3 regions of the Priestia sp. FSL W8-0524 genome follow, and region 2 is predicted to be linked to each of the others. Evidence: a T-box and tRNA genes for the amino acid it is inferred to sense, from the RefSeq annotation. Region 2 holds a T-box; the other regions hold tRNA genes.
The links. The T-box of region 2 lies ahead of NST66_RS22645 (valine--tRNA ligase). A T-box ahead of a tRNA ligase gene usually reads a tRNA of that ligase, here a tRNA-Val.

Region 1 (10,633 bases), 230 kb from region 2:
CTGTACCACCTCCCCGCCGTTTGAGTAATGGGGGGACGCAGTAGGATAGGGTAAGCGCGCTGCTGGATATGCGCGTTCAAGCAGTTAGGCTGATGAGTAGGCAAATCCGCTCATCATAAAGGCTGAGCTGTGATGACGAGGGAATTATAGTACCGAAGTTCCTGATTCCACACTGCCAAGAAAAGCCTCTAGCGAGGCGGGAGGTGCCCGTACCGCAAACCGACACAGGTAGGCGAGGAGAGAATCCTAAGGTGATCGAGAGAACTCTCGTTAAGGAACTCGGCAAAATGACCCCGTAACTTCGGGAGAAGGGGTGCTCTGGTAGGGTGTATAGCCCGAGAGAGCCGCAGTGAATAGGCCCAGGCGACTGTTTAGCAAAAACACAGGTCTCTGCGAAGCCGCAAGGCGAAGTATAGGGGCTGACGCCTGCCCGGTGCTGGAAGGTTAAGAGGAGGGGTTATCCTTTGGGAGAAGCTCTGAATCGAAGCCCCAGTAAACGGCGGCCGTAACTATAACGGTCCTAAGGTAGCGAAATTCCTTGTCGGGTAAGTTCCGACCCGCACGAAAGGCGTAACGATCTGGGCACTGTCTCAACGAGAGACTCGGTGAAATTATAGTACCTGTGAAGATGCAGGTTACCCGCGACAGGACGGAAAGACCCCGTGGAGCTTTACTGTAGCCTGATATTGAATTTTGGTACAGCTTGTACAGGATAGGTAGGAGCCTGAGAAGCCGGAGCGCTAGCTTCGGTGGAGGCGTCGGTGGGATACTACCCTGGCTGTATTGAAATTCTAACCCGCGGCCCTGATCGGGCCGGGAGACAGTGTCAGGTGGGCAGTTTGACTGGGGCGGTCGCCTCCTAAAATGTAACGGAGGCGCCCAAAGGTTCCCTCAGAATGGTTGGAAATCATTCGTAGAGTGTAAAGGCACAAGGGAGCTTGACTGCGAGACCTACAAGTCGAGCAGGGACGAAAGTCGGGCTTAGTGATCCGGTGGTTCCGCATGGAAGGGCCATCGCTCAACGGATAAAAGCTACCCCGGGGATAACAGGCTTATCTCCCCCAAGAGTCCACATCGACGGGGAGGTTTGGCACCTCGATGTCGGCTCATCGCATCCTGGGGCTGTAGTCGGTCCCAAGGGTTGGGCTGTTCGCCCATTAAAGCGGTACGCGAGCTGGGTTCAGAACGTCGTGAGACAGTTCGGTCCCTATCCGTCGTGGGCGTAGGAAATTTGAGAGGAGCTGTCCTTAGTACGAGAGGACCGGGATGGACACACCGCTGGTGTACCAGTTGTCTTGCCAAAGGCATCGCTGGGTAGCTATGTGTGGACGGGATAAGTGCTGAAAGCATCTAAGCATGAAGCCCCCCTCAAGATGAGATTTCCCATAGCGCAAGCTAGTAAGATCCCTGAAAGATGATCAGGTTGATAGGTCAGAGGTGGAAGCGTGGCGACATGTGTAGCTGACTGATACTAATCGATCGAGGACTTAACCAAACTTTAAAAGTGTAAGCTTTACTCAGCAAACTGTTATCTAGTTTTGAAAGAATAAATCTTTCGAAAAAAAGTATTGCTTTCTTTATATAATAGTGTATAATATAATATGTCTGGTGGCGATAGCGAAGAGGTCACACCCGTTCCCATACCGAACACGGAAGTTAAGCTCTTTAGCGCCAATGGTAGTTGGGACTTTGTCCCTGTGAGAGTAGGACGTTGCCAGGCTTTTATATCGGAGGATTAGCTCAGCTGGGAGAGCACCTGCCTTACAAGCAGGGGGTCGGCGGTTCGATCCCGTCATCCTCCATCATCGACTATTTAAGTCAGAGATTGCACGCCGGTGTAGCTCAATTGGTAGAGCAACTGACTTGTAATCAGTAGGTTGGGGGTTCAAGTCCTCTTGCCGGCACCATTTTTTTCGAGCCATTAGCTCAGTTGGTAGAGCATCTGACTTTTAATCAGAGGGTCGAAGGTTCGAGTCCTTCATGGCTCACCATTTAATATTCACACGCGGGTGTGGCGGAATTGGCAGACGCGCTAGACTTAGGATCTAGTGTCTTACGACGTGGGGGTTCAAGTCCCTTCACCCGCATCTTTACTTAATTTCATATATGCGCGGAAGTAGTTCAGTGGTAGAACACCACCTTGCCAAGGTGGGGGTCGCGAGTTCGAACCTCGTCTTCCGCTCCACGTATATAAGTCCTGCCGGGGTGGTGGAATTGGCAGACACACAGGACTTAAAATCCTGCGGTAGGTGACTACCGTGCCGGTTCAAGTCCGGCCCTCGGCACCATTTTAATAAGCGCCCGTAGCTCAATTGGATAGAGCGTTTGACTACGGATCAAAAGGTTAGGGGTTCGACTCCTCTCGGGCGCGCCATAAACGGGAAGTAGCTCAGCTTGGTAGAGCACTTGGTTTGGGACCAAGGGGTCGCAGGTTCGAATCCTGTCTTCCCGACCATTTATGGGGCCTTAGCTCAGCTGGGAGAGCGCCTGCCTTGCACGCAGGAGGTCAGCGGTTCGATCCCGCTAGGCTCCACCAATGAAATTAAATAATTGTAACGAATAATATGGCGGTGTAGCTCAGCTGGCTAGAGCGTACGGTTCATACCCGTGAGGTCGTGGGTTCGACTCCCTCCGCCGCTACCATATAAGTTACATTTGTTATAAATATACGGAGGAATACCCAAGTCCGGCTGAAGGGATCGGTCTTGAAAACCGACAGGGGTGTTAAAGCCCGCGGGGGTTCGAATCCCTCTTCCTCCGCCATTTATTTATATCATATTCATATCATCGCGGGGTGGAGCAGTTCGGTAGCTCGTCGGGCTCATAACCCGAAGGTCGCAGGTTCAAATCCTGTCCCCGCAACCAAAGTGGTCCCGTGGTGTAGCGGTTAACATGCCTGCCTGTCACGCAGGAGATCGCGGGTTCGATTCCCGTCGGGACCGCCATTTTGTTTGGCTCGGTAGCTCAGTTGGTAGAGCAAAGGACTGAAAATCCTTGTGTCGGCGGTTCGATTCCGTCCCGAGCCACCATTTTAAGACGGCGATTGTGGCGAAGTGGTTAACGCACCGGATTGTGGTTCCGGCATTCGTGGGTTCGATTCCCATCAGTCGCCCCATCTTAAGTAACGCGGGTGTAGTTTAGTGGTAAAACCTCAGCCTTCCAAGCTGATGTCGTGAGTTCGATTCTCATCACCCGCTCCAAATAATGGGCCTATAGCTCAGCTGGTTAGAGCGCACGCCTGATAAGCGTGAGGTCGGTGGTTCGAGTCCACTTAGGCCCACCATATTCCACAGTAGCTCAGTGGTAGAGCTATCGGCTGTTAACCGATCGGTCGTAGGTTCGAGTCCTACCTGTGGAGCCATACGGAGAAGTACTCAAGTGGCTGAAGAGGCGCCCCTGCTAAGGGTGTAGGTCGTGTAAGCGGCGCGAGGGTTCAAATCCCTCCTTCTCCGCCAGTCGTTTTAAATTTAAATATGGCCCGTTGGTCAAGCGGTTAAGACACCGCCCTTTCACGGCGGTAACACGGGTTCGAATCCCGTACGGGTCATCTTAAAAAGGTTTGCATATATGCAAACCTTTTTTTATTTGCGCTTTTTTAAAGATTAAGTAAACAGGAATAATAGTTAGGAATAATTACCATGAATTTTCAGAATAAAAAGTAAGTTTTAAGCAGGATTTTCCCTATATCATATGGAATTATTCATAAAGTAATAAAGTATGAAGAGTATGGAATAAAGAGTAATTTTAAAGAACATTTATTCTATTATATTTGTAGAAAAGGTTTATGTTTTTACTATAAAAGGGAATGAGTGGTAAGAAGCGTATATTATGTGCGTATATTATGTTTGAAGTTAAAGGGGTGGCAAAAGTGAATCTAGCGGTTCAGCCTACTGAATTTGATGTTCATTTGTATCACGAAGGAAACTTATTTCGCAGTTACTCTATTTTCGGTGCGCATCAGGTAACGGTAGAAGGAATTGAAGGCGTACGATTTTGCGTGTGGGCACCTCATGCAAAGGGTGTAAGCGTTGTAGGTGATTTTAATAAATGGAACGGTTTTCAACATTCAATGGTTAAAGTTAATGAAGAAGGTATTTGGATGACATTTATCCCTGAATTAGAACAAGGGACTATTTATAAATATGAAATCATCACACAAAGCAATCAAAAAAAATTAAAAGCAGATCCATACGCTTTCTTCAGTGAAGTGCGTCCAAACACTGCGTCTATTGTTTACTCATTGGATGGGTACAAATGGAACGACCAATATTGGCGTAGAAAGAAAAAACAGCAAAATATATATGAAAGACCACTGTGTATTTACGAGCTGCATGCAGGGTCTTGGAGGACTCATGAAGATGGCAGCCTTTATACATACAGTGAATTAGCACAGGAGCTTATTCCTTATATTGCTGAACAAGGTTTTACACATATTGAGTTATTACCAGTCATTGAGCATCCGCTCGACCGATCCTGGGGATATCAAGGAACTGGATACTATTCTGCTACCAGTCGATACGGTACACCTAAAGAGTTGATGAACTTTATAGATGAGTGTCATCAAAATAATATAGGCGTTCTTTTAGACTGGGTACCCGGGCATTTTTGTAAGGATGAACATGGTCTGTATATGTTCGATGGAGAACCTACTTATGAATACAAAAAAGAACCCGACCGTGAAAACTATGTTTGGGGAACAGCTAATTTCGATTTAGGCAAGCCTGAAGTACAAAGTTTTCTCATTTCGAACGCTTTGTTTTGGTTGGAGTACTTCCACATAGATGGATTTCGAGTAGATGCTGTAGCTAATATGCTTTATTGGCAAAATTCTTCTGGAAAAGCAGTAAATGATGGAGCTGTCAGCTTCTTAAAAAAATTGAATGAAGCTGTTTTTAAATCTGATGAAACGATATTAATGATGGCAGAAGATTCAACGGATTGGCCCCTTGTTACAGCACCTACGTATGAGGGCGGTTTAGGCTTTAATTATAAGTGGAACATGGGATGGATGAATGACGTTTTAACGTACATGGAAGCTGGAGTGGAAAGACGTCCCTATCTTCACGATAAAATGACCTTTTCACTAATGTATGCGTTTAACGAAAACTTTATTTTGCCGCTTTCTCATGATGAAGTCGTACATGGGAAAAAATCATTGCTTAATAAGATGCCAGGTGATTACTGGCGCAAGTTTGCACAGCTTCGACTGCTATATGGATATTTCTTTGCACACCCTGGAAAAAAGCTTTTATTTATGGGCGGAGAGTTTGGCCAATTTGATGAGTGGAAAGATTTAGAAGAGTTAGACTGGATGCTTTATGACTTTGACATGCATCGCAATCTTAACGGATATATGAAGGATCTCATCAAGATTTATAAAAGAAGCAAGCCTTTATATGAATTAGACCATAATCCAGATGGATTTGAATGGATTGATGTTAACAATCATCATCAACAAATTTTCTCCTTTATTCGCAAGTCGAAAGAAAATCAGGAGATTTTTATAGTTGTTAGCAATTTTTCTGAGCATCCATATCATTCTTACAAAGTTGGAGTTCCAGTTGAGACAGAGTACATTGAAGTTATTAACAGTGATGACGAAGTGTACGGCGGTTCAGGCATTGTAAATAAAAAGGCATTAAAATCAGTGGATGAATCGTTTCACGGTCAACCTTTTTGCATTGAAATGAATATTCCGCCGTTTGGCATTAGTATACTACGAGCAAAGAGAAAACGAGGGGAGAGAAAACAACATGTTAAAAAAGAAATGCGTAGCGATGTTATTGGCAGGAGGAAAAGGTAGTCGGCTAAGTTCGCTTACAAAAAATCTAGCAAAGCCAGCTGTACCATTTGGTGGTAAGTATCGAATTATTGATTTTGCTTTAAGTAATTGTACAAATTCAGGTATTGAAACAGTGGGTGTATTAACACAATATCAACCGCTAGTTCTCAATTCATACATTGGAATTGGAAGCGCTTGGGATTTGGACCGACGGAATGGTGGCGTCACAGTATTGCCTCCATACGCGGAGTCAGATGGAGTAAAGTGGTATAAAGGCACGGCTAGCGCTATTTATGAAAATTTAAACTATTTGACACAATATGATCCTGAGTACGTACTGATTCTATCAGGTGATCACATTTATAAAATGAACTATGAAAATATGCTTGATTATCATATAAACAAAGAAGCAGATGTAACGATTTCTGTTATTGAAGTACCTTGGGAAGAAGCGAGCCGTTTTGGTATTTTAAATACAAATAGTGACCTAGATGTAATGGAGTTCGATGAAAAGCCACAGCGTCCTAAAAATAATCTAGCTTCTATGGGGATTTATATTTTTAAATGGAGTATTTTAAAAGAATATTTAGAAATGGATGCACGCAATCCATACTCAAGCCATGATTTTGGTAAAGATGTTATTCCGCTTTTACTAGATGAAAAGAAAAAGCTAATTGCATATCCATTCCAAGGTTATTGGAAAGATGTAGGAACTGTAAAAAGCTTATGGGAAGCGAATATGGATTTGTTATGTGATAAAGACGAGCTTAATTTATTTGACTCTTCATGGAAAGTATACTCTGTTAACCCTAATCAGCCTCCTCAATATATTGCGCCAAACGCCTGCGTGGTGGAGTCATTAGTAAATGAAGGGTGCGTTGTCGAAGGAAACGTAGAGCAGTCCGTGTTATTTCCAGGTGTACAAATCGGTTCAGGTTCTGAAGTTAAGAAAACGGTTGTCATGCCTACTGCAAAGATAGGCTCTAACGTATATATTGAAAACGCAATTGTTCCATCGGACATTGAAGTTCCAGACGGTACTATCATTCGACCGACCAAAGGAAGCGAAGAAGTAATTCTTGTTACTCAAGAATTGATTGAATCAGTTGCTAAATGCATTTAACGAACAGAGAGGATGAACGACATTGAATAATCAAATGCTTGGTATTATTGATGCTTGTACAAACACAACAGCGCTGCAGCCTTTAACCTTTTATAGATCGATTGCTGCCATTCCTTTTGCAGGGCGCTATCGATTAATCGATTTTACGCTTTCTAATATGGTGAACTCTGGAATTTCGAGCGTTGCCATTTTTCCTCGTGATCGCTATCGCGCATTGATGGATCATATAGGTTCAGGAAAAGAATGGGATTTGGATCGGAAGCGAGATGGATTGTTTATCTTCCCTCCTATGACAAGTGATTTACACTTAGAGAGTCCATCACTATTCACGCAGTTCCGTTATCATATTGATTATTTCTTAAGAAGTAAGCAGGAATACGTATTAATTGCTAATAGTTATACGATATGTACAGTTGACTTTGAGCACGTGCTGCAGCGTCATATTGCTTCAAATGCAGATATTACTGAAATGAAGCAGGGTGATAAATCGCTTAATATGTATATTATTAATAAATCTATTCTAGTTAATATTTTGCAAAATGAATCGCATGATTTTTATACGATTAAAGAAATGGTTCGATATATGGCACAATCTCATCGTGTAGAAAAGTACGAACACCACGGATATACGGCTGAGATTTCTAGCTTAGATGCCTACTATAAAACAAGTATGGAAATTTTATCTCCAGATGTTTGGAAGCAGTTATTTATCAACGAACGTCCTGTTTTCACTAAAGTAAAAGATGAACCGCCTACTCGTTACGCAAAAAAAGCGGTTGTGAAAAACTCAATGATCGCAAACGGGTGCGTGATTGAAGGACATGTGGAAAATAGTATTATCTTCCGAGGCGTTAAAATTGGAAAAGGTACGGTCGTTAAGAATAGCATTGTGATGCAAAAAGGCGTTATTTTAGAAAATAGTGTATTAGAAAATGTTGTTTTAGACAAAGATGTGAAAATAGGAAGTAATGAAACGTTGCTAGGTGAGTCAGGTCTACCTAGAGTCATTGCTAAAGGAACAACTCAAGGAGCGTTGATGAAGTCGTGAATGTATTATTTGCTGTATCAGAATGTGTACCTTTTATTAAAACAGGAGGATTAGCAGACGTAGCAGGTGCCCTGCCTAAAGAATTAAAAAAGTTAGGAACGAACGTATGTGTAGTCATGCCAAAGTACGGAACCATTCCTCAACATTATCAAGATGAAATGGTGCTTGAAAAAGTTATTCATGTGCAGGTTGGGTGGAGAAGACAGTACTGTGGGATTGAATCGTTAACAATGGATGGCGTTAAATATATTTTCATTGATAATGAATATTATTTTAAAAGAGATAGCTTATATGGGCACTACGATGACGCTGAACGATTTGCTTTCTTCAGCAGAGCTGTGCTTGAAGCTATCCCATTTTTAGAGAATGAGCCTGATATCATTCATTGTCACGACTGGCATACGGCTATGATTCCATTTTTACTTCGTGCTAATTATGATATGTATGATCATATCCAGACGGTCTTTACGATTCATAACTTGCAATTCCAAGGAATTTTCCCTAAAAGCAATTTATATGAGCTATTAAATTTAAATGATTATTATTTTACTACAAGCCAGCTCGAGTTTTATGGGAATATTAATTTTATGAAAGCGGCTCTTGTATCAGCTGATAAAATTACCACGGTAAGTCCTACATATCGAGATGAAATTCAAATGCCCTATTACGGAGAAAGTTTAGATGGATTATTGCGTCAGCGAAATCAAGATTTAATTGGGATTGTAAATGGAATCGATGAAGAAGCTTATAGCCCAGACGCAGATCAGCTTATATCTTATCCTTATTCTGTAGAAGAGATTGAAGGAAAATATAAAAATAAAAAAGAGCTCCAGCGCTATCTTGAATTAGAGGAAAATAAGGATGTTCCAATTATTTCGATGGTTACAAGGTTAACCCAGCAGAAGGGATTGGATTTAGTCAAGCACGTTTTCCATGAGACGGTTAACTTAGGAGCCCAAATTGTTATTTTAGGAACTGGCGAACACGAGTTTGAGCAGTTTTTCCGTGAGATGGAAGATACGTACCCGCAACAAGTAAAAGCCATTATTGGTTTTAATGAGGAACTTGCTCATAAAGTTTATGCCGGTACGGATTTATTTTTAATGCCTTCCCGTTTTGAGCCTTGCGGACTCGGACAATTAATAGCCTTAAAGTATGGAACCATTCCAGTCGTGCGTGAAACGGGCGGCCTGAATGACACGGTTAAAGCTTATAATGAATATAGCGGAGAGGGAAATGGCTTCTCTTTTAAGAATTATAATGCTCATGACATGCTTCATACGTTAGAAAGAGCTGTTTCATTTTATCACCAGAAAGATGTATGGAAAAAATTAATGATGGATGCTATGAGTCAGGATTATAGCTGGGGGCAATCGGCATTTAAATATAATCAATTGTATTCAAATTTGACATCTACTCCATCGTGAAAGGGTGAGCAGATTGTTCTCTGATAAAAAAAGCTTTCAAGAGGCTTTTTTAAAAAAGCTGGAAATGACATATGGAAAGAGCTTTAAAGAATCTACTGTTCAAGATCACTATCATACATTAGGAAATATGGTGCGAGAGTATATTAGCAGCGATTGGATTTCAACCAATGAAATTCATAGGTCTTCACATACAAAGCAAGTGTATTATCTTTCTATCGAATTTTTATTAGGCAGACTGTTGGGTCAAAATCTGTTGAACTTAGGAATTCGGGAAGTTGTAAAAGAAGGATTAAGTGATCTGAATATTTCACTTGAAAATATTGAGGAAATCGAAGTAGACGCAGGATTAGGAAACGGGGGATTAGGCAGGCTTGCTGCTTGTTTTTTAGATTCTCTTGCTTCACTTAATCTTCCTGGTCACGGTTATGGGATTCGCTATAAACACGGTTTGTTTGATCAAAAGATTGTAAACGGCTTTCAAATTGAGCTCCCAGAACAATGGTTAAGGCATGGGAATTCATGGGAAGTACGCAAATTAGATCAAGCAATCGAAGTGAACTTTTGGGGCGAAGTTGAAATGGTACAGGAAGACGGAACATTCTCTTTTCGTCATGTAAAAGGAGAACCCGTCTCTGCTGTTCCTTATGACATCCCGGTTATCGGGTATAAAACAGATACAGTGAATACACTTCGCCTTTGGAATGCGGAGCCTTCATCATTTCCAGTACATAAAGATGTGATGGAGTATAAGCGTCAAACAGAGGCTGTATCAGAATTTTTATATCCGGATGATACACATGAAGATGGTAAAATATTAAGGTTGAAACAGCAATATTTTCTTGTGTCAGCTAGCTTACAAAGTATTATCAGAGCACATCGAAATACCTATCAAACACTTACAAACTTTCACGAAAAAGTAGCCATTCATATTAACGATACGCATCCTGTACTTGCGATTCCTGAGCTAATGAGAATTTTACTGGATGAAGAAAAAATGGAATGGGAAGATGCATGGCATATTACGTCCAATACCATTTCATACACAAACCATACGACTCTTTCTGAAGCCCTTGAGAAATGGCCGATTGATTTATTTCAACCCTTGCTTCCACGAGTGTATATGATTATTGAAGAAATTAATGAGCGCTTTTGTAAAGAATTATGGGAAGCATATCCAGGAGACTGGCAGCGGATTGAAAATATGGCTATTTTAGCGCACGGGCTAGTAAAGATGGCTCATTTAGCAATTGTGG
Region 2 (10,633 bases):
ATTACTGTACATTTTATTATGAAATGACAAGAGCGCTTGAGTTTGGTTTTGGAAAGCTCGATCAGTGGAACGATGAAATGGAAGAAAAGGAAAAGATCCGGCTGGTTACGTCTCATGGAAAGCTATCGGCTAAACATTTTATCTATGACGAACGGGGAAATGGTTTTTTTATTAACTTTGAACATGCAAAAGATGCTTCACCGATTTATGATTTGGTCTCATTTTATTTCCGTACTCTTCGCACGTACCCAGTAACTACCTATGACAGCTATGAGTGGTTTAGTACGTATGAAAAACATTTTGCTCTCAGAGAAGAGGAAAGACTGCTTTTGCACAGTTATTTAGCGTTTCCAGAACCCTTGTATCAGTGTATCGTTCAATATAGGCAGCATAAAGAAAGTAAAACGGAGCTTGAACATATGCAGTCATTTATTCGAGCATACTGGCTGACGAAAAACATTGAACAGCTCAATATTAAAATATTTGAAGTAGATCAGCAAAAAAAAATGGCAGCGGAAGCAGCTGCACAAGCCCAAGCGAACGAATAGCGCTTGGGTTTTTAAATCCAGTCCGAATATAAAGCAACCGCTAGTATGGCAAGAAGTGCCAACAACAGTACATCAAAGGTTGTGGGGAAGAATAGTGTACGTATACCTTGAAAAATTGTTAAAGGAACAATAAACTGTCCACAAGCCGCTCCTGCTGTTTTGAGCCACCGCTGCAGCTGATACGAATTTACATTTATTCGTTTCTTCATTTGTACATGCCCCTTTCAATCCACGTGCCCAGGTTAAAGTAAGTATATGAAAAAAGAAAGAAATGGTGCCATTTTTTTGAGCGGACTTTTCATTTTATTTCCAAAATTAGCGAGTGAATGAAAAAATAAAGAGCAGAACAAAAAAATTATGAATATAATCATAAAAAAATGGAGAAGATTATTGACGATTCAACATTTTTTCATATAGTATAATTAAGAGAAATTCATACATAAATACAGTGAATAGGAAGAGTACGGGATGTTCGTCTTTCAGAGAGAGAAATCAGCTGCTGTGAGATTTCTTAAGAATGTGCACTCGGAATGTCGCCTATGAGTAGCTTTTTTGAACAGCTGCATAGCTCAGTAGAAAAAGCCGGTTAATCAACCGTTATGAAATGAAGTGTATAGGCTTATCAAACGGGATACGTCTATAAAAAAAGGTGGTACCGCGAAATCAACTCCTTTCGTCCTTTTATTAGGAAAGGAGTTTTTTTATGTTTATAAAAGCTTTACACAGTTTCTAAAGACTGAAACTTTATATTATGGAGGTATACATTATGTCTGAAAAAGAAGTGACTCTTCCAACGAAGTATGATCCAAAAGCCGTTGAAGAAAATCGTTATCAGTATTGGTTAGACGGGAAGTTTTTTGAAGCAACAAATGACCCTGAAAAAGAGCCATATACAATTGTAATTCCACCCCCAAACGTAACGGGCAAGCTGCATTTAGGCCACGCTTGGGATACAACGTTACAAGACATCTTAACGCGTATGAAGCGCATGCAAGGCTATGACGTTTTATGGCTTCCTGGCATGGACCATGCGGGGATTGCAACGCAGGCAAAAGTAGAAGAAAAGCTTCGCAGCGAAGGGAAAAGCCGCTACGATCTAGGCCGCGAAAATTTTGTAGCCGAAACGTGGAAATGGAAAGAAGAATATGCAAGCTTTATTCGCCAGCAGTGGTCGAAGCTAGGACTTGGCTTAGACTATTCACGCGAGCGCTTCACGCTTGATGAAGGCCTTTCTAAAGCAGTGCGCGAAGTATTCGTAACGCTTTACAAAAAAGGGTTAATCTATCGCGGAGAATATATTATTAACTGGGATCCAGCTACAAAAACAGCTCTTTCAGACATCGAGGTTATTTACAAAGATGTACAAGGTGCGTTTTATCATATGCGCTATCCGTTGGCAGATGGTTCTGGACATATTGAAATCGCAACAACTCGTCCTGAAACAATGCTAGGAGATACGGCTGTAGCTGTTCACCCTGAAGATGATCGCTATAAGCACTTAATCGGCAAAAAGGTTGTCCTTCCGATTGTAGGTCGTGAAATTCCAATCGTAGGCGATGATTATGTAGATATGGAATTCGGTTCTGGTGCGGTAAAAATTACGCCTGCTCATGACCCGAACGATTTTGAAATTGGAAACCGTCATAATTTAGAGCGTATTTTAGTGATGAATCAAGACGGCACGATGAATGACAAAGCAGGTAAATATGAAGGAATGGATCGTTTTGCTTGCCGTAAGCAAATTGTTAAAGACCTTCAAGAAGACGGCGTATTGTTCAACATTGAAGACCACATGCATTCAGTAGGTCACAGTGAACGAAGCGGTGCCGTTGTTGAACCTTATTTATCAACTCAGTGGTTTGTAAAAATGCAGCCGTTAGCAGATAAAGCAGTAGATCTTCAAAAACAAGAAGAAAAAGTAAACTTTGTGCCTGATCGTTTTGAAAAGACATACTTACACTGGATGGAAAATATTCGCGACTGGTGTATTTCGCGTCAGCTTTGGTGGGGACATCGCATTCCAGCTTGGTATCATAAAGAAACTGGAGAAGTATACGTAGATCATGAGGCTCCAGCAGATATCGAAAACTGGGAACAGGATTCAGATGTATTAGACACATGGTTCAGTTCAGCGCTATGGCCGTTCTCAACAATGGGCTGGCCGGATGTGGATGCAGCTGATTTCAAACGCTACTACCCAACAAATGTTCTTGTAACGGGCTACGACATTATTTTCTTCTGGGTATCTCGTATGATTTTCCAAGGTCTTGAATTTACGGGTAAACGTCCGTTTGACGATGTACTTATTCACGGTCTTGTACGAGATGCTGAAGGTCGTAAGATGAGTAAATCACTTGGTAACGGCGTAGATCCAATGGAAGTAATCGAGAAATACGGTGCAGATTCTCTTCGCTATTTCTTATCTACAGGAAGCTCACCGGGACAAGATTTACGCTTCAGCTTTGAAAAAGTCGAAGCGACGTGGAACTTTGCAAATAAAATTTGGAATGCTTCTCGTTTTGCATTAATGAACATGGACGGCATCACATTTGAAGAGCTTGATTTATCAGGAGAAAAGTCAGTTGCGGATAAATGGATTTTAACGCGCTTAAATGAAACGATTGAGTACGTAACAAAATTAGCTGACAAATATGAATTTGGTGAAGTTGGACGCATTCTTTATAACTTTATTTGGGATGACTTCTGCGATTGGTACATTGAAATGGCTAAACTTCCTCTTTACGGAGAAGATGAAGCAGCTAAAAAGACCACTCGCTCAATTTTAGCTTATGTACTTGATAACACAATGCGACTTTTACATCCATTCATGCCGTTTATTACTGAAGAAATTTGGCAAAGCTTGCCGCATGAAGGTGAATCAATTACAGTAGCTAAATGGCCGGAAGTACGCGCTGAGCTTTCGGATAAAGAAGCTGCTAACGATATGCGTTTACTTGTAGATATTATCCGTGCTGTTCGTAACATTCGTGCTGAAGTGAACACGCCGATGAGCAAACAAGTAAAATTATTTATTAAAGCTAAAGATGAAAATATTCAAAGTCAGCTTGAAAAGAATCGTGCGTATGTAGAACGTTTCTGTAATCCAAGTGAGCTTGTGATTTCAACCGATGTTTCATTAGATGAAAAAGCGATGACTGCTGTTGTAACAGGCGCAGAATTAATTTTACCTCTTGAAGGTTTAATTAATATCGAAGAAGAAATCGCCCGTTTAGAAAAAGAATACGATAAGTTAAACAAAGAAGTAGAACGTGTACAAAAGAAATTAAACAACCAAGGCTTTATTGCAAAAGCGCCTGCTAAAGTAGTAGAAGAAGAGCGTGCAAAAGAGCAAGATTACGTTGAAAAACGTGAAGCTGTTCAGTCTCGTATTGCTGAATTACGCGGATAATCAATGGGTTAATAAACTAACAGAAAAAGCGTGGCTTGTATAGCGACGCTTTTTCTTTACATAATAATAGCGATGGAAAAGAAAGGTGAATAAAAGATGATAACGACATATGAAGAAGCGCTTGATTGGATTCATAACAGACTTCGCTTTGGAATCAAGCCGGGGTTAGAACGAATGGAATGGATGCTAGAGCAGCTTGATTTTCCGCAGCAAAATATAAATGCTATTCACGTTGCTGGGACGAATGGTAAAGGTTCTACTGTTTCGTATTTGCGAAATATGTTAGAAGAAGCAGGGTATAAAGTTGGAACGTTTACTTCCCCTTATATCGAAACATTTAATGAGCGGATTAGCGTGAATGGACAGCCTATTTCAAATGAAGCAATGACCGCTCTTGTTCAGGAAGTAAAGCCTGTAGTGGAGCGACTAGAACATACGGACTTAGGGTCAGCAACGGAATTTGAAGTGATTACAATCATGGCTTTTCTTTATTTCGGCTATCATGATTCAGTTGACTATGTTGTGTTTGAAACAGGTCTTGGGGGACGATATGATTCAACAAACGTTGTGAATCCTATGGTGAGTATTATTACAAACATTGGATTTGATCACATGGCGATACTAGGTGATACGGTAGAAGAAATTGCAGCAGAAAAAGCGGGGATTATTAAAAAAGAAGTCCCTATTATTACTGGTGCAGAGCAAGTAAAGGCGCTTGACGTCATTACAGAAGAGGCAAATTTGAAGCAGGCTTCGTTATTTGTGTTAGGAAAAGAATTTAAAATTGAAAACTATGAGCCCTTAGCAAATGGAGAAGGCTTTACGTTAAAAACGCCGTATGGTACATTTGAACACTTGCAATTAAATATGCTTGGCTATCATCAAGTTAAAAATGCAGCTTTGGCTGTGATGGCCGTTTGTTATTTAAAAGAAAAGAAAAAGCTTTCTATCTCCAATGAGCAAATGATAAAAGGGATTCAGCATACAAAGTGGAACGGCCGCTTTGAGATAGTAAATGAGCATCCTTTAACGATTATTGACGGGGCTCATAATGCAGAAGGCATTGATAGCTTGTTATCTACTTTACGCCTTCATTATGAAGATCGAAACATTCATTTAATCTTCAGCTGCTTAAATGATAAAAGCGCTGATCGAATGGTCCAAGAACTTGAAACAATCGCTGCAAGTATTACATTTACGTCGTTTGACTTTCCTCGTGCTCGCGCAGCTGGGGAGCTTTATGAGATGAGTACTCATCGTAATAAGCATATGGACGAGGAGTGGAAAAAAGCAATTGCTTACGTAAAGGAAAAGGCGACAGGTGAACAAGACATGGTCGTGATTACAGGGTCTCTGTATTTTATATCAGAAGTGCGGGCCTTTCTTCTCAAATGAGCAGCAGAAGCAGCAAGTGAAATCTTGCTGCTTTTAACATAATGTATGAAAGGGATACAAATAATAAGGAAGCACTAAGTTCAAAGTATTGTCACTTTCACCCCCTAGGTAAGTGATATATAATAAACATGTACATCACTAAATAAGGAGATTGTTAACATGAGTAAGAATAATGAAAAAATTGTACCGAAAAGTAATAAAAACTTTACCGGTATTATTCTTACCTTTTCAGTGATAGCGAATGTTATTATCTTACTGCTATTCTTTTCGAATATTGGCTATCAAGGAAAAGTAAGTTTTGATTTGACTATCTTTCCACGGTTAAATGCTATTTTGAATAGTTTTACGTTTATTTTTTTAGTTGCAGCGTTGATTTCAATCTTTAGAAAAAACATCAATGCTCATAGAGGGTTTATCTTAGCGGCATTCACTTCTACACTGCTCTTTTTAGTTTCATATTTAACGTTCCACTATATCTCAACCGAAACAGCTACGTTTGGTGGAGAAGGAATTGTTCGTCCCATTTACTTCTTTATTTTGATCACACACAGTTTCTTAGCAGCGATTATCGTTCCTCTGGCACTGTTTGCACTTGTGTGGGGCTGGACAATGCAAGTTGAAAAACATAAAAAAATTGTGCGATGGACAATGCCAATCTGGCTTTATGTAAGCCTTACAGGTGTAATTGTCTACTTATTTATGGCTCCTTACTATTAAAAAACGTCTGCTTTTGCAGACGTTTTTTTATGCTGTTTTTGTTTTTTAGTGGTATAATCCTTATTACCTATAAAAGGTGTGTTTTAAGGAAGGAGGCATACAGAATATGACTTTTATGGGTATTAAGATTCAGTTTATTAATGAAGGAGCTGTTTGATACTAATCAATAAAAGAGAGGTGTGGAAATGGATAAACTGTCAAAAGAGAATAAAGGACTTTCTCTCACGCAAGTGATCATACTGGTTATCGTAATAGGTCTTCTAGCAGCTTTTCTCATACCGTTTATTGGCAGCTATTTAAAAGGAAAAGATACATTGCCCCATTCAAAAGAAAATCTACAGTTAGTATTCTATACCCCTGAAATGGAAGGAGTCGTATGAGTATAATTTACCTTTATCTATTCGTTTCAGGTATCACTCTAGGTTCATTTTACAACGTAGCAGGCCTTAGAATTCCTCAGGGAAAATCTATTTTATCTCCAAGATCTCATTGTCCACACTGTTTATACGTTCTTTCTCCACAACAGTTAATCCCCGTAGTCTCCTACATTAAAAATGCAGGAAAATGTAGTATGTGTCGCAAAAAAATCTCCTTCATCTACCCGTTCGTAGAATTTTCGACAGGAAGTTTATTTGTATATGCTTTTTTAAAATTGAATATGACGTTAGAACTGATTGTCATATTAACTTTTGTTTCTTTTTTAACAATTATCGTTGTCTCAGATATAGCCTATATGATTGTCCCAAATAAGGTGCTGCTTTTCTTTTTGCCTATCTTTCTTCTTGAGCGTCTTTTCATTCCATTAACTTCGTGGAGTGATTCTTTAATGGGAGGAGGAATCGCATTTTTTCTCCTCTTTCTAATCGCATTTCTCAGCAGAGGAGGCCTTGGAGAAGGAGATATTAAATTGTATGGTTTGATTGGTATTGTGCTTGGAGTAAAGCTTGTTTTGCTATCACTTTTTTTAGCTATATTAATAGGCGGAACCGTTAGTATAGGAGCATTGTTAATGAAAAAGGCAAAGGTAGGTGTACCAATTCCTTTCGTTCCTTTTATTTTTATAGGGACAATAGCTGCTTATTTTCATGGAAACGAATTGATAGATTGGTATGTTAGCAACTATTTTTATTGAGCTTCAAGTCTTCGACAAAGTTAAAATTTCTGTAACTAAATAGCGAAAACCTTTTGTAACAAGACGACAAATGTCTTGTTATTTTTTTTTTCTTCTATGATAGCATGGAAAAAAGTGTATGTTTTATGTCGGTTTACCTCAGCTTACAACCGGTACTAAGACTACGTTAACTAAAGGCGGTGGGGCAGTGGACAAGCAGGAACGAAAAATTTCAATTAAAATCAATGGTCAATCTAAGGATGAGAAGGAAGAACAAGCGCCGGAAAAAGACGAATTTACGTGGGTTCTTCCGGAACCGGCATCCAAAGATTCTCATGTGGAAGAAAATAAAGTGGTGTTTATTGAAGATGTAAGAAATGAAAAGAAGAAAAAGCCGCGATTACATCCTAAAAATGTTTCGATTAAAACAGTAAACGGCGGTGTGATCAAACGAACGGCTGTGATTGTATTGCTAGCAGTCGGAATAGGCAGCGGCATTGGTATGGTTGGTGTGAAAATGATGACAGGAAGCGAACAGCCTGTAAGCAAAGCACAAACAAGTGAGCGAGCGAAAGAAGAAAAAGCTGCTCAAACAGCGTCTGCCACTGAAAGTGTTGGTAAAGCTGAAAAGAAAAGCGAACAGGAATCGAAGGATACGTCAGCTGCTGCTTCTACTTTAGACCCTTTTTCCTTTTACATTGTGCAAGCAGGTGCTTTTTCATCAAAAACTGCTGCAAATAAAGCAATGGATAAATGGAAAGAAGAGAACGAAGCAGGCGAGATTTTTTCACCTAAAACCTATTCTCTTGTCGTTGGTGCTGCCACTGGAGAAGAAAAAGCAAAGGCACTTAGTAAAACGTATAAACAACAAGGTAAAGATGTATATGTAAAGTCTTATGAAATTAAGCCCACCAGCGAATTAGGGAAAAAAGATCAAACGGTTATAACAACAGCGCAGCCGTTTATGGCTAATCTCTTAGATCAATCTGTTAAAGCGATTGAGGGAGAGCGGGTAGCTGATATCAAATCTTTGAAAAAAGAGCTGACAAAAGTTCAGAAAGAAGCGTCAAATGAAGACATTAAAACCATGGTGAGCACCCTTCAAAAGGCTGCGGCTTCTCTATCTTCATATGAAGACAATAAAAGCAGTAAAGACGCTTGGCTTGCTCAGCGATACGTGTTAAAAGCTCTTCAGCAGTATGAAAGCCTTGTAACGTCTTAACAGGTGAGGTAGTGTAATGCTGCCTCACTTGTTTATTGTCATTTAGAGATGAAATTGCTAAAATAACGGTGTGTCCTTCTTTTTTAAAACCAAAATGCAAAGGTGAGATGTATGAAACAAACATTAATTTTAGCCTCAGGCTCTCCTCGTCGAAAAGAATTACTTCAGCAGCTTCACATTCCCTTTACCGTTCACGTTAGTACAATTGAAGAAATCGTCAATCCATCATACACTCCGTCCGAGGTAGTAATGGATTTAGCTAGGCAAAAAGCAGTGGACGTCGCTTCGCATTATAAAGAGGATATGGTCCTAGGCGCCGATACAGTTGTCGTATATGGCAATCGTATTTTAGGAAAGCCAAAAACGAAACAAGAAGCGATTGAAACACTTACGATGCTGTCAGGTCAAAAACATCAGGTGTTAACTGGAGTAGCGTTCGTATCAAATGCAAAAGTTCATACGTTTTATGAACAAACTGATGTAGAGTTTTGGCCGATTGAACAAGATGAAATCGTACAGTACGTAGAGTCAGGAGAGCCTATGGACAAGGCTGGTTCTTATGGAATTCAAGGTCTCGGTGCTGCGCTAGTTAAAAAAATTGAAGGAGACTATTTCTCCGTGGTGGGCTTGCCGCTCTCCCGAACAATACGTGAGCTAAAACAATACGGTTTCGTCTACTAAAAAGGAGTGACGAAATTGGATCAATCATTGCTAATTAAAGATTTTCCTCAAGATGAAAGACCTCGAGAGCGCCTTGTGGCAATGGGCGCTTCTAGTCTTTCTAACCACGAGCTTATTGCTATTTTGCTGCGCACCGGAACCAAAGATGAATCTGTTCTTCAGCTGTCCAATCGCATATTAACGCATTTTGAAGGTCTTCAACTTTTACAGCATGCATCGCTTGATGAAATGATGAATATTAAAGGTATCGGACCTGCAAAAGCGATTCAAATTATAGCGGCTATTGAAATAGGTAAGAGGATTGTACAGCGGAAATCTAGTGAGCGATATACCATTCATGGCCCTGAAGACGGAGCTAATTATGTGATGGAAGAAATGCGCGTGCTGTCCCAAGAGCATTTCGTCTGTTTATACCTCAACACGAAAAATCAAGTTCTCCACAAGCAAACCATTTTTATCGGAAGCCTCAATTCATCTATTGTCCATCCAAGAGAAGTATTTAAAGAAGCCTTTCGTCGTTCAGCTGCATCTCTTATTTGTATTCATAATCATCCCTCCGGCGACCCTACTCCCAGCAGAGAAGATATAGAGGTAACGAAGCGCTTAAAAGAGTGCGGATTTATCATAGGAATTGAATTGTTAGATCATTTAATTATCGGAGATCGAAAATATATTAGTTTAAAAGAAAAAGGATACATGTAAGGCTATGCTTTTTAAAATCCTTGGGTTATAATAGTAGTCATGATTTTAAATGACAAGTTCTTTACAATCATTCGTTATTAATAGACAAAGTATGACTTTTTATCATACAATATTTGGCGTTGACATCTATGAAAAAAGTATAGAAAATAAAAAATGTTACTTATGAAATGAAGAAATTGAATTATGGAATTTTTACCTTTGCATTTTGGTAAGAGAAAGGAAGAGACACATGTTTGGAATCGGTACTAGAGACCTTGGAATAGATTTGGGTACTGCAAATACGCTCGTTTATGTAAAAGGAAAAGGAATTGTTGTGCGTGAGCCGTCTGTTGTGGCTTTGCAAACTGATACAAAACAAATCGTTGCGGTAGGTAACGATGCAAAAAATATGATTGGTCGTACACCTGGGAACGTAGTAGCCCTTCGTCCAATGAAAGATGGAGTTATTGCAGATTACGAAACAACTGCGACGATGATGAAATATTACATCAATCAAGCTCAAAAAACAAAAAGTTTGTTTGCGGGTAAGCCGTATGTAATGGTTTGTGTACCTTCTGGCATTACAGCTGTTGAGAAGCGTGCCGTTATTGATGCGACTCGTCAGGCTGGCGCGCGTGATGCGTATACAATTGAAGAACCGTTTGCTGCAGCAATCGGCGCCAATCTACCGGTTTGGGAGCCAACGGGAAGTATGGTAGTAGATATTGGTGGAGGAACAACAGAAGTTGCGATTATTTCTTTAGGCGGAATCGTAACATGTCAGTCAATCCGTATCGCTGGGGACGAGATGGATGAAGCGATTATTCAATATATTCGCAAGAATTACAATTTAATGATCGGTGAGCGTA
Region 3 (8,544 bases), 820 kb from region 2:
TCCGCCGCTAACGTCATAGAAGCAAGCTTCTAATCAGTTCGCTCGACTTGCATGTATTAGGCACGCCGCCAGCGTTCATCCTGAGCCAGGATCAAACTCTCCGAAGAAATGTTTGACTTGCTCATTTAAAAAATAAAAATTAACGTTGACGTTTGTCGCTTTGTTCAGTTTTCAAAGTTCAATATATTTGGAGCGGGTGATGAGAATCGAACTCACGACATCAGCTTGGAAGGCTGAGGTTTTACCACTAAACTACACCCGCAATATGGCGCGCCCGAGAGGAGTCGAACCCCTAACCTTTTGATCCGTAGTCAAACGCTCTATCCAATTGAGCTACGGGCGCTTCTTATGATGTTTACCGCCGTTGTTTTGGCGACTTTATTATAATATCATTTCTATTTTCTTATGTCAACACTTTTTTAAAAAGTTTTTTTGGTGCGGCCGAGAGGACTTGAACCTCCACGGGGTCGCCCCCACTAGGCCCTCAACCTAGCGCGTCTGCCATTCCGCCACGACCGCTAAATACACAAAATGAATAAGATGCGGGTGAAGGGACTTGAACCCCCACGTCGTAAAGACACTAGATCCTAAGTCTAGCGCGTCTGCCAATTCCGCCACACCCGCAAGAAATGAAAATGAGCCATGAAGGACTCGAACCTTCGACCCTCTGATTAAAAGTCAGATGCTCTACCAACTGAGCTAATGGCTCTTTATGGCTGGGCTAGCTGGATTCGAACCAACGCATGACGGAATCAAAATCCGTTGCCTTACCGCTTGGCGATAGCCCAATAATTTAAAATGGCGGTCCCGACGGGAATCGAACCCGCGATCTCCTGCGTGACAGGCAGGCATGTTAACCGCTACACCACGGGACCATCCAAAATTATGTATAAAACAGTCAAATGGTGGAGGATGACGGGATCGAACCGCCGACCCCCTGCTTGTAAGGCAGGTGCTCTCCCAGCTGAGCTAATCCTCCACAGAATATGTAAATAAAAATCAATGGTGACCCGTACGGGATTCGAACCCGTGTTACCGCCGTGAAAGGGCGGTGTCTTAACCGCTTGACCAACGGGCCATTATAAAATGGCGGAGAAGGAGGGATTTGAACCCTCGCGCCGCTTACACGACCTACACCCTTAGCAGGGGCGCCTCTTCAGCCACTTGAGTACTTCTCCATATGGCTCCACAGGTAGGACTCGAACCTACGACCGATCGGTTAACAGCCGATAGCTCTACCACTGAGCTACTGTGGAATAATATTTATCAGACTTCTTACATTGTAATCGACATTATATGTAATGTCAATAAGTTTTTGTAATTTCTTTGCCGTTTATTTGAGACGGCTTTATTAATTTACCATAATGAATCTATTTTAGTCAAGCATCTTCTACATTTTTTTTAATTTACCTTTACACTTCCCACAAACATATTTAACTGTGTTCACTTTTCTTTTTCGAACATATTTTTGATCACACTGCATACATACATATATGTGCTCTTTTTTCTTTCCATCACTTTCTTTTTTCAATGCCTGACAAAATCGAGGTGCGTCTACTTCTTTCATTAACCTTTTAAAGTCTTGATCTCCATGCTTATACCCTTTCCCCTCAATATGCAAATGATAGTGACAGAGCTCATGTTTAATAATTTCTACTATTTCTTGTGTGCCATATTGTTCAAAGTATTTGTAGTTTACTTCTATATTAGATGTACGTAACAAATACCTTCCGCCTGTCGTACGTAACCGAGAATTAAAAGTGGCTTCATGACGAAATGGTTTGTGAAACAGCTTCAATGAAATTTCTTCTACAAGTATTTGTAAATCCTTATCATTCATCTTATATACTCCTCTACTGTATGAAATCACCTGACTAGCTCTTTGGGCATACACTTCATTACATACTCACTATTCACCTTATCATAAATGAAAAGGAGTGATTGTCCTTATGCCAATGTGGCTACAAAAACAAATGAGGCGCGCTTATTCTGAAAAAGACCGTGCACAAATAAAATTGCTCAACCAATGTTGGTTTTTTTATCAAAAAAATAATTCCGCTTCTTAAATCACTTCTTTTTACAAATAAAATTGCCTTTTCAGAAAATCTGAAAAGGCAATTTTATTATTGATGGGGCGGAATCATCGTCAGTGCAACTCTTCCTTTTTTCATATCTACGTCTTCTACCCACACATTCACCAAATCTCCTACTGAAACGACATCGAGGGGATGCTTAACGTACCGATTCGTTAATTTAGAAATATGGACTAGACCGTCTTGCTTAACTCCTATATCGATGAACGCTCCGAAGTCTACGACGTTTCGCACCGTTCCTTCAAGCTGAATACCTTTTGCTAGATCCTCTAGCTTCAAAATATCCTGACGGAGCAAAGGTTTTGGCAGTTCATCACGAGGATCTCTTTCCGGTCTTACGAGCGCTTCTATAATGTCTTTTAAAGTAAGCTCCCCTATACTTAGTTCTTCTGATATTTCGGGTAAAGAAATATGTTTTAATGCTTCTTTTACTTTCTCCGTTCCAAGTTCAGTCTCTTTCACTTCCGCTTTCTTTAAAAGCTTTTTAACGTCTCCATATGTTTCAGGATGGATACCCGTTCTGTCTAAAGGTTCTTCACCTTCTATAATACGTAAAAACCCAATACACTGCTCATATGTTTTAGCCCCTAGACGCGGAATTTTCTTCAACTGTTTTCGGTTAGAGAATTTTCCGTTTTCATCCCGATATTTTACAATGTTTTGAGCAACTGTCTTATTTAGACCAGCAACGTATTGTAGAAGCGAAGCAGAAGCCGTGTTTGCATTCACTCCTACTTGGTTTACTACTGTCTCTACAATAAAAGTCAGTGAATCATTTAATTGCTTTTGAGACACATCATGCTGATATTGCCCTACTCCTACCGACTTAGGATCGATTTTCACAAGCTCAGCCAGCGGATCTTGCAGCCTTCTGGCAATCGATACAGCGCTTCGCTCTTCTACTTGAAAATCAGGGAATTCTTCTCTAGCAACATCAGAAGCCGAATATACGCTTGCTCCCGCTTCATTCACAATCAAATAATAAACTGGGTTTTCAATTTCTTTAAGAACATCCGCTACAAATTGCTCCGTTTCGCGAGATGCCGTTCCATTTCCAATTGCCACTACTTCAATAGGGTATTCAGCGAACATTTTCTTTAATTTATTTTGTGCTTCAGCTGCTTTTCTCACAGGAGGATGTGGATAAATAACATCAATTTTTAATACCTTGCCTGTTTCATCTACTACAGCTAATTTGCAGCCTGTTCGAAAAGCTGGATCTACTCCTAATACCACTTTCCCTTTCAATGGAGGTTGGAGAAGAAGTTTTCGTAAGTTTTCAGAAAAGATGTGAATGGCTCTTTCTTCCGCTTTTTCTGATAGGTCTTTACGAATTTCGCGTTCAATAGATGGTTCTATTAAGCGTTTATAAGCATCTTCTATAGCTGAGATGATATAACCTTCAGCTGAAGAATCCCTTTTCTTGATTACTTCTTTATGTAAATATGAAAGAATACGATCTGTAGGCGCGTCAATACTCACTTTTAAAATACCGTCTTTTTCTCCTCTATTCATAGCTAAAATACGATGAGGAACGATTCGCTTTACCGCTTCTGTATATTCATAGTACATTTCATAGATATTTTTTTCATCTTTTTCCGGATCTTTGACTGAAGTAACAATTATGCCATCTTTTACAGTGGTCGTACGAATCCACTGACGGTAAGATGCTTCGTCAGAAATTTGTTCCGCTACAATGTCTAGGGCTCCCTGAATAGCTTCGTCAGAAGATTGAACTCCTGCTTCTTCATTTATGTATGTTTGCGCTTCAATGTTTACGTCAGAATTCGGGAAACTTAGTAGCCACTGTGCTAATGGTTCAAGACCTTTTTCTTTTGCTACAGTTGCTTTTGTACGTCGTTTTTGCTTAAAAGGGCGGTATAAATCTTCTACTTGCTGCAATTTCTTCGCTTGATGAATTTGAGCAGACAGTTCCTCAGTTAATTTCCCTTGCTCTTCAATTAATCGGTGAACTTCCTCTTTACGCTCCTCTAAATTCATTAAGTAGTTCCAGGAATCTAAAATATTCCGGATTTGGACTTCATCCAAAGCACCAGTTTGTTCTTTTCTATATCGAGCAATAAAGGGAACTGTATTACCATCTTCTACTAAAGCAATTACGTTTTGTACTTGCTTGTGTGAAATCTCTACCTCTTTACTTACACGTTGAACAATTTGATTATCTAATTTCGTTGCAACAGACACAGCTTATCCTCCTACCTAAATGAAACTTTGTCTCTATTGTAACAAAACTCACATGCAATAACACATGTGAGCTAAAAAGAAAGGCTATGCAGTTGGAAGATGACCAGCGATATACGTAATATCGTCATTATGAGATCGAATTGCTGCCTGTAGGCGTGTCGACAATTGATCGACATTCATCGAGTTAGCAAAAACAGATTTAATCTCTTTTAATTCTAAGCCATCTGTATGAATCAAAAATTTAGAACCGGAGTCATATGGGAAGGTTTGTGTGCGGAACTTTTGAATTTTCCCTGATAAAAAACCTTGAATTGGCAGAGGGTACGTTAATTTCCCCTCCGGAGAATACAGATAAAAGCGGATATTACCTACATTTGTGTAATGAAATTCGTTATGTTTTTTATCAATTTTCAAAATAGCTACTGCTGCGCCTCTTGTATGTCGAGTAGCCTTGTTGCACTTAGAAATGATCTCATCTACATCTAGATGATGATGAGCTTTCGCTACATCCGTAACAGCTACAGAAGCGGCTCTGGCTTGTTCACCGCTTCCTAATCCATCTGCCACTGCACATAGAAAATAATCATCCGTTTCTTTGACATAGTAACTATCTCCACAACACACGTTCCCTTGCTTTGGCTCTTGATATATATGAGTTTGAATCGACTTTGTATTCGGGTCTACTGTCATCACGACATATACTCCGAATCGTTAGAATCTGAGCGAGCTGCAGTCCTTAGCTTATCAAGAGCTCTTCTTTGCAGTCGAGATACATGCATTTGAGAAATCCCTAATTTCTCACCGGCATCTTTTTGACTCAGATTTTCAATAAATGTATAGCGAATTACTTCTTTTTCTCTATCGCTTAATACATGAAGAATCTTTTCTAACACTAAGCGCTGATCAGTTTTCTCATAACCCGACTCTTGTTCACCTACTAAATCAAGGATTGTAACAGTACTTCCATCAGAGTCTGCTTCAATAGAATGATCAACAGACAACGCTTGATAACTTTGCCCCATCTCCATCGTTTCTAAAATTTCTTCCTCTGTCACTCCGATATGATCAGCAATTTCTTTTACTTGAGGAGATCGCTGTAAACGGGTTGTTAGCTCTTCGACAGCTGCTTTAATTTTAGGACCTAATTCTTTGATGCGGCGCGGTACGTGAACACTCCACGTTTTATCGCGTAAAAATCGCTTAATCTCTCCAATGATTGTAGGAACAGCAAACGATTCAAAACTTCTTCCAAATGAAGCATCATACCTTCTAATAGCTCCTAACAGTCCTAGCATCCCTACCTGCACAATATCTTCATGTAAGCTTCTGCCTTTTGAATAACGACGTGCAATAGATTCAACAAGGTTCTTGTAATGTACTACTAGATCACTTTGTGCTTCTTCATCCTGCGTTTTTTGAAAGCGCTCAATTCGTTCCTGAACCTGTTCTTTAGTTAATTTCATAGGTTGAGACTGTGTTTTCATCACTCTCCACCTGCTCTCTTTGCACATACTTAGTCATCATTAGCGTTACACCTTTTGAATTGACCATTTTCACTTCGTCCATTAGTGTTTCAATTAAATATAAACCAAGTCCACCTTCAGGAAGAAATTCAACTTCTTTTGATGTTTCATAAGGTCCTATATGTTCCTTAAGCTCTTCAAAATTAAAGCTTTCGCCTTTATCGACCACCATGATTTCTAAACGGTCATCAAATAAACCAAAACCTACTCTCACTTCACCATTTTCTTCACTCTTGTAAGCATGCTGTACGGCATTTGTACATGCCTCACTCACAGCAATTTTCATATCTTCAATTTCATCATAAGAAAAACCCATCCGGTTCGCTACACCAGACAGCGTCAGTCGAATAATCGCTACATAGTCTGGCTTAGCAGGAATCTTCATCTCAACAAAGTCATAAGGCTGTTTCATTTTACGCCACCTTCTACTTGTGAATTCACGTTTAAAATGTCTGTGAGGCCCGTAATATCAAATAAGCGCTTGATGCGCTCTGATACACCAACAAATTTCAAAGAGCCGTTATTTTTCTTATTGGCTTTTAACAATGCAATAAATACACCTAGTCCTGTACTATCCATGTATGATACATCGGTTAAATCGACTATAATTTCCGGTTCAGTATGTTCAGTAATTTCCATGAACTTTTCTTTTAGCTTAGGTGCTGTATATGCGTCAATCTCTCCAGCCAGCTTAATACGATATGCTTGACCGTCCTTTTGTATATCTATTTTTAAATTCATCGTATTAGTAGACCCCCTCTAATTTTGTGCTATCTTTTCTGTACCCTTATTTAGAATACTTAAACTAAACTCTTCAAAATAATCAATGTAAAGTCATCTCTCAATTGAAAATGCTGTAATTTTTCCAGCTCTTTATATACAGATTCTACAATTTCTTGAGGAGACAAATGCATGTATTTTCGAATTAATTTTATGATGTCCAATCTTTCGATAAATCCTTCTTCAGTTCTGCATTCTGTTACACCATCTGTTAACAGAACAATCATATCGCCTTTTGAAAGCTGCTGCTCGTACTGAAGATATTTCACATGGCGATCGACTCCTAGCACGAGTCCTTTTGCTTCCAAATCTTCAAATGAATCAGCTTTGGCATCATAATAAAAGCCTGGCTCATGCCCTGCAGATGCATAATCAAATAAGTTTGTCTCGGGATTATAACTTCCGTAGAACATCGTAATAAACATACTTGGATCTACGTTTCTCTCTACAATATTATTCAAGTTCTCCAATACGTAACTTGGATTTTTTCTTGAGTCCGGTAAGCTGTCCATTGCATACTTGATCATAGACATACACATTGCAGCTGGAATTCCTTTTCCGATCACATCGGCAATGGCAATACTTAACCCACCGTGCTCTTCTTCTACAAAGTGAAAATAATCTCCGTTCATCTGTTTAGCAGGTACGCTAATCGCGCCAATTTCTAAAGTTGAACTAGCCGGAACCTTTGTCCCTAACAGCGTCTGCTGGACGTTAGCGGCAACTTCGATTTCAGAACGAAGTTCCCGCTGCTTATTTTTTAATGTTTGATGCTCACGAAGAGCAAGACCGTAGCTAATCATTACCTCAAGTAAAAAGTCCAGAGAATGCAGCACTTTTTCTGGAATATCAGAATAAATTTCTTCAATCACTTCTTTATGAATGCTCACAATATCTTCTGGCGATATTTCATTCTCTAAAGATTTTCTACTTAGTTTTTGTCCTTGATACAAAATTTGTTCATTTTGTGTTTGGATATAGTTCCCCAAAATATCTTTGTATAAATCTCTCATCTCTTTATCAAAAGACATTATCTATTTCCTCCTACCGGAGCCACTTAACTGCTTTAATCTCAGTACCTTCTCCGACATTTGTTTCGATGTCAAACTCATCCATCAATCGTTTTACCCCAGGAAGCCCAGCTCCTAGTCCACCCGATGTTGAGTATCCATCTTCCATTACTTTGCGAACGTCGGGGATACCTGGCCCTTCATCTGTTGCTACGACAAGAAGACCGTTTTTTCCTCCACGATTTAATTTCTCAATATAGATTTGACCCTTACCCGCATATAGGTAAATATTACGAGCTAATTCAGAAATGGCGGTTGTAATACGAGCTTGGTCAACTGTTCCAAACCCTAGCTCTTTCGACACATTTCTACCTAATTGGCGTGCCGCTACGATGTCCCATTCTGTTACGATTTTTACGCTGGATTGGAATTCCATATACTAATCCCCCAATTCCGATTGGAGTTTCTCAAGACCTTTTTCTAAATCGAGTGCAGTAAGAACATCGTTTAGGCCAATCCCTAACTCAACAAGTGTAATAGCTACTGCAGGCTGGATACCTGTTAATACTACTCTGGCCCCCATCAAATTAGACATGCTAACCACGTCACCTAACACTTTTGCGATGAATGAATCGATCATATCAATTGAAGTTAAATCGATTACCACTCCTTTTGCTCCAGTTTGATGAATTTTACTTAGCAAGTCTTCTTGGAATTGAATAGCCGTTTGATCATCCAGCTCCCATTGAATGGATACCAATAAGTAGTCGTACAATTTCAAAATGGGTATTCTCACGTTTATTCCTCCGATTCTATATCAACTATTTTCCGCTCAGTCATTTCTAACGCAAACTCTACACCTTTTTTTAATGAGTTTTTCGTAATAATTTCATTTAAGTTAATACCTAAGTTCACAATAGTCTGAGCAATTTC

Region 1: it encodes a tRNA-Val, which carries the amino acid that the T-box ahead of NST66_RS22645 (valine--tRNA ligase) is inferred to sense. The anticodon was not compared.
Region 3: it encodes a tRNA-Val, which carries the amino acid that the T-box ahead of NST66_RS22645 (valine--tRNA ligase) is inferred to sense. The anticodon was not compared.

What each region holds. Positions count from the first base shown of each region.
Region 1 is NZ_JBBOUG010000001.1:4,551,765-4,562,397, reverse strand. Features, by position in the region: rRNA gene NST66_RS23875 (23S ribosomal RNA) at 1-1,495, shown strand, start outside; rRNA gene rrf (5S ribosomal RNA) at 1,605-1,720, shown strand; tRNA gene NST66_RS23865 (tRNA-Val) at 1,730-1,802, shown strand; tRNA gene NST66_RS23860 (tRNA-Thr) at 1,832-1,907, shown strand; tRNA gene NST66_RS23855 (tRNA-Lys) at 1,916-1,991, shown strand; tRNA gene NST66_RS23850 (tRNA-Leu) at 2,006-2,087, shown strand; tRNA gene NST66_RS23845 (tRNA-Gly) at 2,111-2,185, shown strand; tRNA gene NST66_RS23840 (tRNA-Leu) at 2,200-2,288, shown strand; tRNA gene NST66_RS23835 (tRNA-Arg) at 2,298-2,374, shown strand; tRNA gene NST66_RS23830 (tRNA-Pro) at 2,379-2,455, shown strand; tRNA gene NST66_RS23825 (tRNA-Ala) at 2,461-2,536, shown strand; tRNA gene NST66_RS23820 (tRNA-Met) at 2,567-2,643, shown strand; tRNA gene NST66_RS23815 (tRNA-Ser) at 2,671-2,763, shown strand; tRNA gene NST66_RS23810 (tRNA-Met) at 2,789-2,865, shown strand; tRNA gene NST66_RS23805 (tRNA-Asp) at 2,870-2,945, shown strand; tRNA gene NST66_RS23800 (tRNA-Phe) at 2,954-3,029, shown strand; tRNA gene NST66_RS23795 (tRNA-His) at 3,040-3,115, shown strand; tRNA gene NST66_RS23790 (tRNA-Gly) at 3,127-3,200, shown strand; tRNA gene NST66_RS23785 (tRNA-Ile) at 3,207-3,283, shown strand; tRNA gene NST66_RS23780 (tRNA-Asn) at 3,287-3,361, shown strand; tRNA gene NST66_RS23775 (tRNA-Ser) at 3,365-3,455, shown strand; tRNA gene NST66_RS23770 (tRNA-Glu) at 3,476-3,547, shown strand; gene glgB (1,4-alpha-glucan branching protein GlgB) at 3,842-5,803, shown strand; gene NST66_RS23760 (glucose-1-phosphate adenylyltransferase) at 5,754-6,905, shown strand; gene NST66_RS23755 (glucose-1-phosphate adenylyltransferase family protein) at 6,928-7,953, shown strand; gene glgA (glycogen synthase GlgA) at 7,950-9,380, shown strand; gene NST66_RS23745 (glycogen/starch/alpha-glucan phosphorylase) at 9,394-10,633, shown strand, end outside.
Region 2 is NZ_JBBOUG010000001.1:4,316,793-4,327,425, reverse strand. Features, by position in the region: gene ysxE (spore coat protein YsxE) at 1-548, shown strand, start outside; gene NST66_RS22650 (hypothetical protein) at 560-757, opposite strand; T-box leader at 988-1,232, shown strand; gene NST66_RS22645 (valine--tRNA ligase) at 1,315-3,957, shown strand; gene NST66_RS22640 (bifunctional folylpolyglutamate synthase/dihydrofolate synthase) at 4,054-5,352, shown strand; gene NST66_RS22635 (DUF420 domain-containing protein) at 5,512-6,069, shown strand; gene NST66_RS22630 (hypothetical protein) at 6,255-6,449, shown strand; gene NST66_RS22625 (prepilin peptidase) at 6,446-7,201, shown strand; gene NST66_RS22620 (SPOR domain-containing protein) at 7,320-8,402, shown strand; gene NST66_RS22615 (Maf family protein) at 8,514-9,083, shown strand; gene radC (RadC family protein) at 9,099-9,785, shown strand; gene NST66_RS22605 (rod shape-determining protein) at 10,015-10,633, shown strand, end outside.
Region 3 is NZ_JBBOUG010000001.1:5,133,507-5,142,050, reverse strand. Features, by position in the region: rRNA gene NST66_RS26980 (16S ribosomal RNA) at 1-107, opposite strand, end outside; tRNA gene NST66_RS26975 (tRNA-Gly) at 189-262, opposite strand; tRNA gene NST66_RS26970 (tRNA-Arg) at 267-343, opposite strand; tRNA gene NST66_RS26965 (tRNA-Leu) at 434-519, opposite strand; tRNA gene NST66_RS26960 (tRNA-Leu) at 542-624, opposite strand; tRNA gene NST66_RS26955 (tRNA-Lys) at 637-709, opposite strand; tRNA gene NST66_RS26950 (tRNA-Gln) at 714-788, opposite strand; tRNA gene NST66_RS26945 (tRNA-Asp) at 800-875, opposite strand; tRNA gene NST66_RS26940 (tRNA-Val) at 904-979, opposite strand; tRNA gene NST66_RS26935 (tRNA-Glu) at 1,004-1,078, opposite strand; tRNA gene NST66_RS26930 (tRNA-Ser) at 1,088-1,178, opposite strand; tRNA gene NST66_RS26925 (tRNA-Asn) at 1,182-1,256, opposite strand; gene NST66_RS26920 (SprT family protein) at 1,391-1,840, opposite strand; gene cmpA (cortex morphogenetic protein CmpA) at 1,950-2,066, shown strand; gene NST66_RS26910 (Tex family protein) at 2,124-4,298, opposite strand; gene NST66_RS26905 (PP2C family serine/threonine-protein phosphatase) at 4,383-4,988, opposite strand; gene sigB (RNA polymerase sigma factor SigB) at 4,988-5,782, opposite strand; gene rsbW (anti-sigma B factor RsbW) at 5,748-6,233, opposite strand; gene NST66_RS26890 (anti-sigma factor antagonist) at 6,230-6,562, opposite strand; gene NST66_RS26885 (PP2C family protein-serine/threonine phosphatase) at 6,622-7,632, opposite strand; gene NST66_RS26880 (anti-sigma regulatory factor) at 7,646-8,047, opposite strand; gene NST66_RS26875 (STAS domain-containing protein) at 8,051-8,407, opposite strand; gene NST66_RS26870 (RsbT co-antagonist protein RsbRA) at 8,410-8,544, opposite strand, start outside.